DNA from 2 places in the Nesterenkonia sp. K-15-9-6 genome. Region 1 is predicted to be linked to the other one. Evidence: predicted binding sites of a transcription regulator. Region 1 holds the regulator's gene; the other holds the start of a gene.

Region 1 (5,834 bases):
GGACCGGACCAAGAAGCCGTTCCAGGACGTCATCACCGAGGCCGGCGTGAAGGTCTCCGAGATCGACCACGTCATCCTGGTCGGCGGCTCCACCCGTATGCCCGCCGTGGCGGACCTGGTCAAGGAGCTCTCCGGCAAGGACGCCAACAAGGGCGTCAACCCGGACGAGGTCGTCGCCGTGGGTGCGGCCCTGCAGGCCGGTGTGCTCGCCGGTGAGCGCAAGGACGTGCTGCTCATCGACGTCACCCCGCTGTCCCTGGGCATCGAGACCAAGGGCGGTGTGATGACCAAGCTCATCGAACGCAACACCGCGATCCCGACCAAGCGCTCCGAGGTGTTCTCCACCGCCGAGGACAACCAGCCCTCGGTGGCCGTCCAGGTCTTCCAGGGCGAGCGCGAGTTCACCCGGGACAACAAGGCCCTGGGCACCTTCGAGCTGACCGGCATCGCCCCGGCTCCGCGCGGTGTGCCGCAGATCGAGGTCACCTTCGACATCGACGCCAACGGCATCGTCCACGTCTCCGCCAAGGACAAGGGCACCGGCACCGAGCAGTCCATGACCATCACGGGCGGCACCTCCCTGGACAAGGAGGACATCGACCGCATGGTGGCCGACGCCGAGGCCCACGCCGAGGAGGACAAGAAGCGTCGCGAGGCCGCCGAGCAGCGCAACGCCGCCGAGACCACCGCGTACTCGGTGGACAAGCTGATCAAGGACAACGAGGACAAGCTCCCCGCCGAGGTCAAGGACGAGGTCCAGGCCGACGTCGACGCCCTGAAGAAGGCGCTCGAGGGCGAGGACAACGACGACGAGATCAAGTCCGCCTTCGAGAAGCTGCAGGCCTCCCAGACCAAGCTGGGCGAGGCGCTGTACTCGCAGGCCGGTGCTGACGCCGCCACCGACGGCGCGCCCGCCGGCGACGCCTCCGGCGAGGACGAGGACATCGTCGACGCCGAGGTGGTCGACGAGGACGCCGACGAGAAGAAGTGAGAGGTCGTCCCTGATGGCAGAGCAGGACCAGAACCCGGAGCGGGACGGCGTGGACCGTCCTGAGTCCGAGGAACCGATCCGCTTCACCGACAAGCGCCGGATCGACCCGGAGACGGGCCGGCCGCGCCACGTGGAGGGAGAGACCGGCGCCGAGGAGAAGGAAGCCGCTGCGGGCTCCGGCACAGCACCGGCAGACCCGGTGCAGGACCCGCTGGCCCAGGCCGAGCAGATCCTGCGCGACCTGCCGGCCGAGGATGCCGAGGACTCCGAGGCCGGGGATCCGGTGAGCGTCGCCGACGCAGCCGGAACCCCCGACCCCGGTGCGGATCCCCTGGTGGCTGAGGAGCCGGAGCTTGAGGAGGTCCCCGCGGACCAGTCGAGCGCCGGTGACCGCGAGGCCGAGCTGCAGGCCGACCTGCAGCGTCTCCAGGCGGAGTACGTCAACTACCGGCGCCGCGTGGAGCGGGACCGGGCCGTGGAGCGGGACCGCACCGTCGGTCACGTCATCACCGGCCTGATGCCGGTGCTGGACGACATCCACGCCGCCCGGCAGGCCGGTGACCTGGCCGACGGGCCCTTCGCGGCCATCGCCGCGAAACTGGAGTCGCTGCTGCAGCAGCAGGGCCTCGAGCGCATCGACGAAGAAGGCGTGCCCTTCGACCCGTCGGTCCACGAGGCGCTCATGCAGCAGCCGCACCCGGAGATCCCCGCCGACCACGTGGCCGCGGTGCTGCGGGCGGGCTACCGCCACGGCGACCGTGTGCTGCGCGCGGCCCAGGTGATGGTCTCCACCGGCCCGGCCGAGTGAGCCGAGCCTGACTCTCCGTGCCGACGGCCCGCACCGGGCCGTCGGCACGGATCGGCCGACGCCGTCGTCGCGGAGCGTCGCAGCCCACGACGTCGGCACACAGACAGCGCACCACGCACAGGCCCCGCCCGGCGGGGTCGCAGAAGAGAAGCAGGGAGGGAGGCGCCGTGGCCTCGCAGGATTGGATCAACAAGGACTTCTACGCCATCCTGGGCGTCTCCAAGGACGCGTCCGAGGACGAGATCAAGAAGGCCTACCGGAAGCTCGCCCGGACGTACCACCCGGACAAGAACCCGGGGGACGAGGCCGCTGAGCAGAAGTTCAAGGACGTCTCCGAGGCCCACACCGTGCTCTCCGACAAGCAGCAGAGGGAGCAGTACGACGCCATCCGGGCCATGGGCTCGGGCGCCCGCTTCTCCGGAGCCCCGGGCGGCGCCGGCGGCGCCTCCGGATTCGAGGACATCTTCGGCGGGCTCTTCGGCGACGCCGGCGGCTTCGGCCGCGGGGGTCGAGGCGGCCCCGACTTCTCCGACATCTTCGGTGGCATGGGCGGCCGGTTCGGCGGCGGCTTCGGCGGGGGCGCGCCGGCCAAGGGCGCCGACCGCACCGCGAAGACCACCATCTCCTTCGCCGGGGCCGTCCGCGGCACCACGGTGGGGCTGCGCGAACCGGACGGCAACGTCATCGACGTCCGGATCCCCGCCGGGGTGAAGGAGGGCCAGAAGGTCCGCGTCAAGGGAAAGGGCCAGCAGGGACCCGGCGGCGCCGGCGACCTGCTGGTGGAGGTGGCGATCACCCCGCACCGGTTCTACGAGCGCGACGGTGACGACATCCGCATCCACCTTCCCGTCTCCTTCGACGAGGCCGTGCTGGGCACCACCGTCCAAGTGCCCACCGTGCACGGGGAGAAGGTGCGGATCAAGGTCCCCGCCGGCACCACCTCGGGCCGCACCCTTCGGCTGAAGGGGCACGGGGTCCGCCGGAAGTCCCACCAGGGGGACATGCTCGTCGTCGTGGACGTGCAGGTGCCCCAGGACCTCTCCGAGGAGGCGGTGGAGGCCGTGAAGGCCTACGCGGAGGCGACTCGCGACGTCGACCCCCGCGGCGACCTGGAGGTCCGGGCCGCCCTGTGACCGGGCCCGCCGCTGCGGGATGATGGAGAGACGAGACCGACCCGCCCCAGCGCGGCCGGGCGGGAACGGAAGAGGTGAGCAGCAGTGGCCAGGAGACGTCGCTCCGAGATCGGCGGGGAGGACCCGCGGCTGATCGAGGCGGAGCACCGGCATGCTCCGCTGTTCGTCATCTCCGTGGCCGCCGAGCTGGCGGACATGCACCCGCAGACGCTGCGCCAGTACGACCGCATCGGCCTGGTCACCCCGCGGCGCCAGGGCGGCCGGCACCGTCGGTACTCGCCCTATGACATCGAACAGCTCCGGCAGATCCAGCAGCTCTCCCAGGAGGGCGTCTCCCTGGAGGGCATCCGGCGGATCATCGAGCTGCAGAACCGGGTGGAGGAGCTCGAGGAGACCGTGGAGGAGCTGCGCTACGAACTCCGCGAGGCTGAACGGCACTCCACCAAGCCACGGGTCTTCGCCGTCGGCCCGCACGGCGACGTGGTCACGGTGGCCCGAGGCCGCCGGGCCCGCACCAGCACCCAGGCGCTGGTGCTCTGGGACCCGCGCCGCCGCTGACCGGGTGTGTTGCCCGAGCATCCGCCCCGCACACCCGCCCCGCACACTCTGTCCCGCACACCCCGTCGAGCGGTGATCTGTGCGTCAGGAGGGGTCAGGGGCGGGCGGCGACGTCGGCGAGCAGTCCCGCCAGCAGCGCCGTCTGCGGCGCGATCTCCGAGACCAGGATGTGCTCATGGACCGCATGCGGCCCTTCGCCGACGGCACCGAGGCCGTCGAGGACCGGTAGCCCCAGGGCGGAGACGAAGTTCGCGTCGGAGGCTCCGCCCACCGCGGCCGGGGTGATCCTCCGCCCCAGACCTGCGGCCAGGCGCTCCACCCGGGCCATGGCGGCCCGGGAGGCCGGGGTCGGATTCATCGGGGGCCGATTGGCATCCACCGCGATCTCCAGTAGCAGCCGAGGGTCGGCGGCATGGGGCTCCGGCAGCCGCAGGGCGCGCAGACCCTCGGCCACCCGGTCCTGCTCGGCCGCTTCGGTCACGCGCACATCCACCTGGCAGGTGGCCTGACCGGCCACCACATTGCGGCTGGTGCCCCCGTGGAAGGTGCCCACGGTGACGGTGGTCCCGTGATCCGGGGAGGCCAGGGCGACGATGTCGGGCACGACGGCGGCCAGCGCGTGCACCGCACTGGCCCCCTTCTCCGGCTCCAACCCGGCATGGGCCTGCACGCCGTGCACGGTCAGGTCCGCGAAGACCATGCCCTTGCGGCGGTCCTTGGGCTGACCGGCCGCACTGGGCTCCGGCACCAGTGTCAGCGCGGACTGCGCCGCGGCGGCCTCGATCGCCGGGCGCCCCGCGGTCGAACCGATCTCCTCATCGCCGGTGAGCAGCAGCCGCAGCGGGGCATGCGGCACTCCGAGCTCGCGCAGCGCACGCACCGCCCAGAGGGTCTGGACGATGCCGAACTTCATGTCCAGCACGCCCGGGCCGGTGAGGCGGTCGCCCTCGGCGGTCAGGGGCCAGCCGGTGATCGTGCCGGCTGGCCAGACTGTGTCGTAGTGGCACACCGAGAGCACGGAGCTCTCCAGCTCCGTGATCTCGCCGCCGTCGACGTCGCGTCCCGGCCACCGCAGATCCAGCACGTCGCCGTGGACGCCGCCGTCGGTGCGGGCCTCGGCCAGGGGTTCGCCGAGTCGTTCCACCGCCAGGGTGCGGATCTCCTCCAGCCCGGCGTCGAGCAGCGCCTTGTCATGGCTGGGCGTCTCCGCGTGCACGATGCGCCGCAGGTCCTCCAGGAGCTGCTCCTGGTGGGCGGCGGCGTGGTTCCGCAGCGCCGGCATCGGGATGCCGGCCACGGCGTCGGGGCGGGCAGACGTCGTCGGGGTGCTCTCCATCGGGGTCCTCTCCATCGGGGTCCTGTCTCTCCTGGTCATGGTCGTCTCCTCAGCGCACCGGCACTCCGGGCCCGAGCGGGATCCCGAGGGCCCACCACAGCACGAAGAACAGGAACCAGGCGCACAGCAGCGCCACGGAGACCGGCAGCGTCAGGGACACCAGGGTGCCGATGCCGGCCTTCGGGTAGTACCGCTGCAGATACCCCAGCACCAGGGCGAAGTAGGGGCTCATCGGGGAGATGATGTTGGTGGGGGAGTCCCCGATGCGGAACAGCATCTGAGTGACCTCCGGGGAGGTGCCCACCAGCATGAGCATGGGCACCAGGACCGGGGCCATGAGGGTGTACTGCGCGGACCCCGAGGTGATGGTCAGGTTGAACAGCGCGACCAGCAGCACGACGCCGGCGAACATCACCACCACGGGCAGGTCCAACCGCTCCAGCAGGTGGGCGCCCTCGATGGCCAGCACCATCCCGATGTTCGACCAGCTGAAGTAGGCGATGAACTGGGCGGCCGCGAAGAACAGCACCACCACGCCGGAGAGCTCCTTGATGGAGCGTCCCATCAGCTCCGGGATGTCCCGCGGGCGGGTGATGGTGCCAGCTGCGACCCCGTAGGTGATGCCCACCGCCAGGAAGGCCAGCGCGATCGGCACGGCGATGTCGGTCAGCAGCGGGGAGTCGAGCACGTCCCCGCTCTCGGCCTGGAACGGCGAGCCGGGCAGCAGGAGCAGGGAGAAGTACACCGCCAGGAAGCCTGCCAGCGCCAGCAGGGACGCGCGCAGCGCCGCAACCTCTCGGCGGGTGTAGGTCAGCAGGGAGACCTCATCGGTGATCGCCTCGCCGCGGCCGCCGTCGTCAAGGTCCCTGCCAGCCGCCAGCACGGCGGTGGCCGCTCCGCCGGTGGCGTCCTCCTCGTGCTTCATCCGCTCGGTCATCCGGACCAGCAGCAGCTCGGTGACCAGCGTGACCACCAGGGCGAGCACCACGGCGGAGGCCGCGGAGAAGA
Region 2 (5,834 bases), on a different contig from region 1:
ACGCCGCCACCGTGCTGGAGTGGGCATTCGAGCGTGCTCACCGAGTGCTGTTCTTCCCTGACCAGCACCTGGGTCGCAACACCGCCAAGGCCATGGGGGTGCCGCTGGAGCAGATGCCGATGTGGAACCCCCGCCGGGAGCTCGGAGGCAACACCGAGGAGGGGCTGCGAGAAGCGAAGGTGCTGCTGTGGCACGGCTTCTGCTCAGTGCACCGTCGCTTCACTGTGGACCAGATCGAGCAGGCCCGCGCCGAGCACCCCGGCTGCCAGGTCATCGTCCACCCGGAATGCCCCATGCCGGTGGTCGACGCCGCCGACGCCGCCGGTTCCACCGACGCGATCAGGAAGTTCATCGCCGCCTCGTCCCCCGGTGACACGATCGCGGTGGGCACCGAGATCAACATGGTCAACCGGCTGGCCGCCGAATACCCGGACCGCACGATCTTCTGCCTGGATCCGGTGATCTGCCCCTGCTCGACCATGTACCGGATCCACCCGGGGTACCTCGCCTGGGTGCTGGACGAGCTCGTCGCCGGCCGGGTGGAGAACCAGATCATCGTCGACGACGAGGTCGCAGCAGAGGCGAAGGTCGCCCTGGACCGCATGCTCGCGGCGAAGCCGAGGTGATCCCGTGACGACCCCCCTGCTCCCTGCCCGCGACGTCGCGGGGGACCCGCTGCTCACGCGCAGCCAGATCGAGACTGTGGTGCATCGCGCCTTGGAGGAGGACGCCCCCTTCGGGGACCTCACCTCGTGGGCATTCGTGCCGGCCGACGCACAGGCCGAGGCCGACCTGGTCGCCCGCGAGGCCGGCGTGTTCAGCGGCGGCGCGGTGTTCGCCGCGGCGATGACGGCGCTGTCCCAGGATGTGGAGGTCACGGTTCATCACGACGACGGCACACCCTTCGTCGCCGGCCAGCGGCTCGCCTCGGTGCACGGCCCGGCACGGCCCATCCTGACCGCCGAACGGGTGGCTCTGAACCTTGTGCAGCGCATGACGGCGGTCGCTGGTCTGACGGCCCGCTACGTCGAGGCGGTGGCTGGCACGGGGGTGCGCATCGCCGACACACGCAAGACGACTCCGGGGCTGCGCGCGCTGGAACGTCATGCCGTGCGCTGCGGCGGCGGACACAACCACCGGTCAGGCCTCTCCGACGCCGTGATGGCCAAGGACAACCACCTCGCCCTGGTGGACGACCTCGCCGCGGCGATCTCCGCCGCACGAACCCGACTGCCGCACACCGTGCACATCGAGGTGGAGGTCGACCGGATCGACCAGATCGCCCCGGCGCTGGCCGGCGGGGCCGACACGATCATGCTGGACAACTTCTCCCTCCCGGAGCTGCGCCGCGGAGTGGAGATCATCGCCGGCCGTGCCGTGGTCGAGGCCTCCGGAGGCATCACCCTGGACACGATCGGCCAGGTGGCCGCCACCGGCATCGATGTCATCAGCGTCGGCGCATTGACCCATGGCGTGCCGGCCGTGGACCTCGGACTCGACTTCACGACGTCGCGCTGAACCCTCAGTGCGCCGCAGCACCCGACCCGGTGAAGGATCCTCCCATGACACAGACCCCCGAGCCGCAGGAGCAGCCGACGCTCTCCGGGCCCTCCACGGTCTACCTGGACGCGGCCGCCTCGGCCCCGGTGCGCCGCGAGGTCCTGGAGGCCATGTGGCCGCTGCTCGCCGGGGTGCACGCCAATCCTTCGAGCCGACACGAGCCCGGACTCGCCGCCGAGCGCGCCCTGACCGACGCCCGCGCCCGTGTGGCACGCTCCCTGGGCGCCAGGCCGGGTGAGATCCTGTTCACCTCGGGCGGGACCGAGGCTGACAATGCCGCGGTCAAGGGGATCGCCTTGGCGGCTCCCCGAGGCCGGCACGTACTGATCTCCGCCGTGGAACACCCAGCGGTCGCCGAATCGGCCTCCTGGTTGGAGAGGATCGGCTACGAGGTGGACGTTCTGCCTGTGGACGATGCCGGAGTCGTCGACCCCGACGAGCTGCAGCGCCGCCTGCGGTCTGACACCACCTTGGTCAGCGTGCAGACGGCCTCCAACGAGGTCGGCACGGTCCAGGACATCGCCTCCCTGGCGGCCGTCGCCGCCGAGACCGGCACGCCGTTCCACACCGATGCGGTCCAGGCGGCTGGATCCGAGACCATTGACGTCCGCGAACTCGGGGTGCAGGCCCTGAGCCTGGCCGGACACAAGCTCGGCACCCCGAAAGGCGTCGGCGTCCTGTGGCTGCGGCGTCGGACCCCGTTCGAGCCGCTGATCCACGGCGGCGGCCAGCAGCGCGGCCGACGCTCCGGCACGGAGGACGTCGCCGGCGCCGTCGGCATGGCCACCGCGCTGGAGCTCGCCGCCGCAGAGGACACCGAGACGCTGCGTCGCCGACGCGACGACTTCATCGCCGCCGTCGAGGAGGGTGTCCCCGGAGCTCGCCTGACCGGTCACCGCACCCGGCGGCTGGCCGGTCACGCCTCCTTCGTCCTGCCGGGCCGCAGTGGAGAATCCGTACTGTTGGATCTGGAGCGGGCCGGGATCTTCTGCTCCTCCGGTTCCGCCTGCGCCGCCGGCTCCTCGGAGGCGAGTCCCAGCCTGACGGCTATGGGCGTGCCGGAGGACCTGGCACAGACCGCCGTCCGGTTCACCTTCGGCGCCAACACCTCATCAGCTGACCTCGCACGTGCCGCTGAGGCGCTGATCCGCAGTGCCTGTGCGGCACCATGAGGGCCAGCGACACGGCGATATGAAAACCTGAGCATATGACGCTCAACTTTGGAATACGACGCCCCGGACAGCTGTTGATCTGACTGCAAGCCGTCAACCAGACAACAGATCGAAAGGGGCTGATCCTCATGACCACCCGTCTGACCCGCCTGGAACCGCTGTCCCTGATGGACGACGTCTTCCGGTCCCTGCGCACCCCGCTGTTCGACTCCGCGGCCTTCGCGGCTCCCCGCATGGAATCAGGACAAGCCACGGGCTTCGTCCCCGCCGTCGACGCCCACCGCGACGGCGAGGACCTGGTGCTGCGTGTGGACCTTCCCGGGGTGGACCCGGAGAAGGACGTCTCAGTGGAGCTGACCGGACGCAGCCTCACCGTCTCCGGTGAGCGCCGTGACGAGCGCGAGGCAGAAGGACTGCGCGAGGTCCGATACGGCAGCTTCTCCCGGACGGTGACTCTGCCGCAGGAGGTCCCCTCGGACTCCGTGACAGCGGACTACGACGCCGGCGTGCTGACCGTGAGGGTCGCAGGCGTCTACTCCGCAGAGACTCCGCAGCGCATCCAGGTGACCCGGTCCGGCTCCGGCGCCCAGGAGCAGATCGAGAGCTGAGCACCGATCCGTGACCGGGGTCTGCTCACAGCTCGGCGAGCAGCGCCTTCCAGAAGGGCTTCCACCGGTCGATCTCCTCAGGAGAGCCGAGCTTCGCATGCTCCAGGCCGACGGTTGCCCTCTCGTCACCCTTGGGTGTGACGCCCACACTCACCCTGGTGCCGTCCTCCAAGGAGACCCGCCAGTATCTCCACTTCGGGGTCTCAGAGGTCGTGGGCGCCTGGGCGAGCCCGACGCCGTTGAACTCCTCACGGTCGGCGACGAGTTCCGTCCAGGCCGCCCACGCTTCATCCCGCGTGCCGCGGAACGTCTTGCTGGCCGAGGCCTGGAACATCCCGTCGCTGGTCTGCCCCGGGACCCGCATCCCATGATGCTGCTCATAGGCCACCGCCACTCCCTGGGCCCACCAGCCGGGGTTGTCCAGGCTTTCGGGCATGCGGGCGATCGCGAGCCCGGCGATCTGCGGATGGTCCATCTCGCGGGCGCCTGCGCCGTCGAGCTCCTCGAGCCAGGCGTCCCACGGCCGGCCCGTCGCGCGGGCGATCGCTGCTGTGTTCTGTGACGTCACCATGGACTGATCGTAGTCGGCCCGCCCCGGCAGGAGTAGGCTTGCCAGCGGCCCGACGACCGAACAGGAGCACCCATGAGCCACCGGCCCTACCTCGCCGCCGACGACCGCTACTCGAGGCTGGACTACCGCCGGGTCGGTCGCTCCGGCCTGGTGCTGCCGCCGCTCTCGCTGGGCCTGTGGCACAACTTCGGTGACGACGTCCCTTTCCAACGGCAGCGGGACATCGTGCGCTTCGCCGTCGACTCCGGCATCACGCATTTCGATCTGGCGAACAACTACGGTCCCCCTCCGGGTTCGGCGGAGATCAACTTCGGTCGGCTCATGAGAGAGGACCTCGCCCCCTACCGGGATGAGCTGATCATCTCCACCAAGGCGGGCTGGACCATGCACCCGGGCCCCTATGGCGGGCCGGGAGGCAGCCGGAAGTATCTGCTCTCCAGCCTGGATGCCTCGTTGGACCGTCTCGGGCTGGACTATGTGGACATCTTCTACTCCCATCGCCCGGATGCGGACACCCCGCTCGAGGAGACGATGGCCGCTCTGGACACCGCCGTCCGCTCCGGCAGGGCCCTCTATGCCGGAATCTCCTCCTACTCCCCGGAGGACACCCGCCGGGCCGCGGCCATCCTGAAGGAGCTGGGCACTCCCCTGCTGATCCATCAGCCCTCGTATTCGATGTTCAACCGGTGGATCGAGCAGGACGGCCTGCTGGACACGGTCGAGGAGGAGGGCGTGGGCGTGATCGCCTTCAGTGCGCTCGCTCAGGGAATGCTCACGGAGAAGTACCTCGACGGCGTCCCGGAGGACTCTCGTGCCGCGACCAAGCCGTCCTTCCGGGACGGCTTCCTCAGCGAAGAGAACCTGGCTCGGATCCGCGCACTCTACGACATCGCCCAGCGGCGCGGCCAGACGCTGGCCCAGATGGCACTGGCCTGGGCTCTGCGAGACGAGCGGGTCACCTCGCTGGTGATCGGTGCGAGCAGGGTCGAGCAGCTGGAGCAGAACCTGCAGGCCCTGCGCAGCGCGCCGTTCACCACCGAGGAGCTGGCCGAGATCGACCAGCACGCCGTCGACGCCGGCATCGACATCTGGGGCGACGCGCGCCGCAGCACGTCCGCCTGATCCGGCTCATCAGGCGAGGCGGAAGCCGACGACGTCGACGACGTCCTCCTCCGTGATGTGCGGATAGTGGCCCCGCAGCCCGGAGCGCAGAGCCTCCAGCGACGAGGCGTTCTCCCGCCGCACGTCCTCGGCGGTCAGCTCCCCGAACCGGCGTTGCCCGATGGTCTCCACGACGCCGGAGAGCACCTGGAACCCTGCGACCTCCGCCTGCTCGAAGACCATGGTCACCGGGCCGATCCGCTGGGGGTCTCCCAGCCGGATGGTCACGGTCTTGCGACCGTCGGCGACATCGTCGTAGTACTGGCCGGCGAAACGCAGCACCCGCCCGGCATCAGCGTCCGGCGACCGGTACCCGTGTGGCAGCAGGTCGCGGATCGACACCGGCGTCGCCGCCTCCCCTGCGGTGGCGTCGGTCGGCGGCACCAGCACCTCGAGGTCAGGATGAAGATCGAGCATCACCTGGCGGCATCGTCCGCAGGGCGCGATGACGTCACGGCCGTCATCGCCCACAGCGGTGATGGTCATCAGCCGGTCAGAGGACACTGCGGCGGCCTGGCCCAGCACCACGAGCTCCGCGCAGGGGCCACCGGTGAAGTGGTGGACGTTGACCCCGGTGTGGATGCGCCCGGAGATGTCGATCGCTGCGGAACCGACGGTGTGCTCGTCCCCCGGCCCGAGACGGGACGTGACCTCCCGTGCGGCAGTCAGGACACGGCGGTCGTTGAGCGTCAGCATGGAGTGCAGTCTACGGGCAGACGATGAGGCCCGGCCCCGTGATGGGACCGGACCTCAGAGCCTGCC

Evidence for each region. Region 1 encodes HspR, which represses chaperone genes until heat shock. Its sites were predicted from a motif close to AAGTTGAGTCNNNNNGACTCAACTT; they were not measured.
Region 2: the regulator HspR is predicted to act here: its motif matches at 2,757-2,781, upstream of SD455_RS15765 (Hsp20/alpha crystallin family protein).

What each region holds. Positions count from the first base shown of each region.
Region 1 is NZ_JBQYEY010000006.1:83,012-88,845, forward strand. It holds gene dnaK (molecular chaperone DnaK) at 1-991, shown strand, start outside; gene SD455_RS05675 (nucleotide exchange factor GrpE) at 1,005-1,799, shown strand; gene SD455_RS05680 (DnaJ C-terminal domain-containing protein) at 1,967-2,932, shown strand; gene SD455_RS05685 (heat shock protein transcriptional repressor HspR) at 3,062-3,490, shown strand; gene SD455_RS05690 (M20/M25/M40 family metallo-hydrolase) at 3,585-4,865, opposite strand; gene SD455_RS05695 (AbgT family transporter) at 4,876-5,834, opposite strand, start outside.
Region 2 is NZ_JBQYEY010000037.1:8,075-13,908, reverse strand. It holds gene nadA (quinolinate synthase NadA) at 1-626, shown strand, start outside; gene nadC (carboxylating nicotinate-nucleotide diphosphorylase) at 676-1,518, shown strand; gene SD455_RS15770 (cysteine desulfurase family protein) at 1,563-2,732, shown strand; gene SD455_RS15765 (Hsp20/alpha crystallin family protein) at 2,861-3,340, shown strand; gene SD455_RS15760 (hypothetical protein) at 3,366-3,911, opposite strand; gene mgrA (L-glyceraldehyde 3-phosphate reductase) at 3,984-5,033, shown strand; gene SD455_RS15750 (ASCH domain-containing protein) at 5,043-5,768, opposite strand.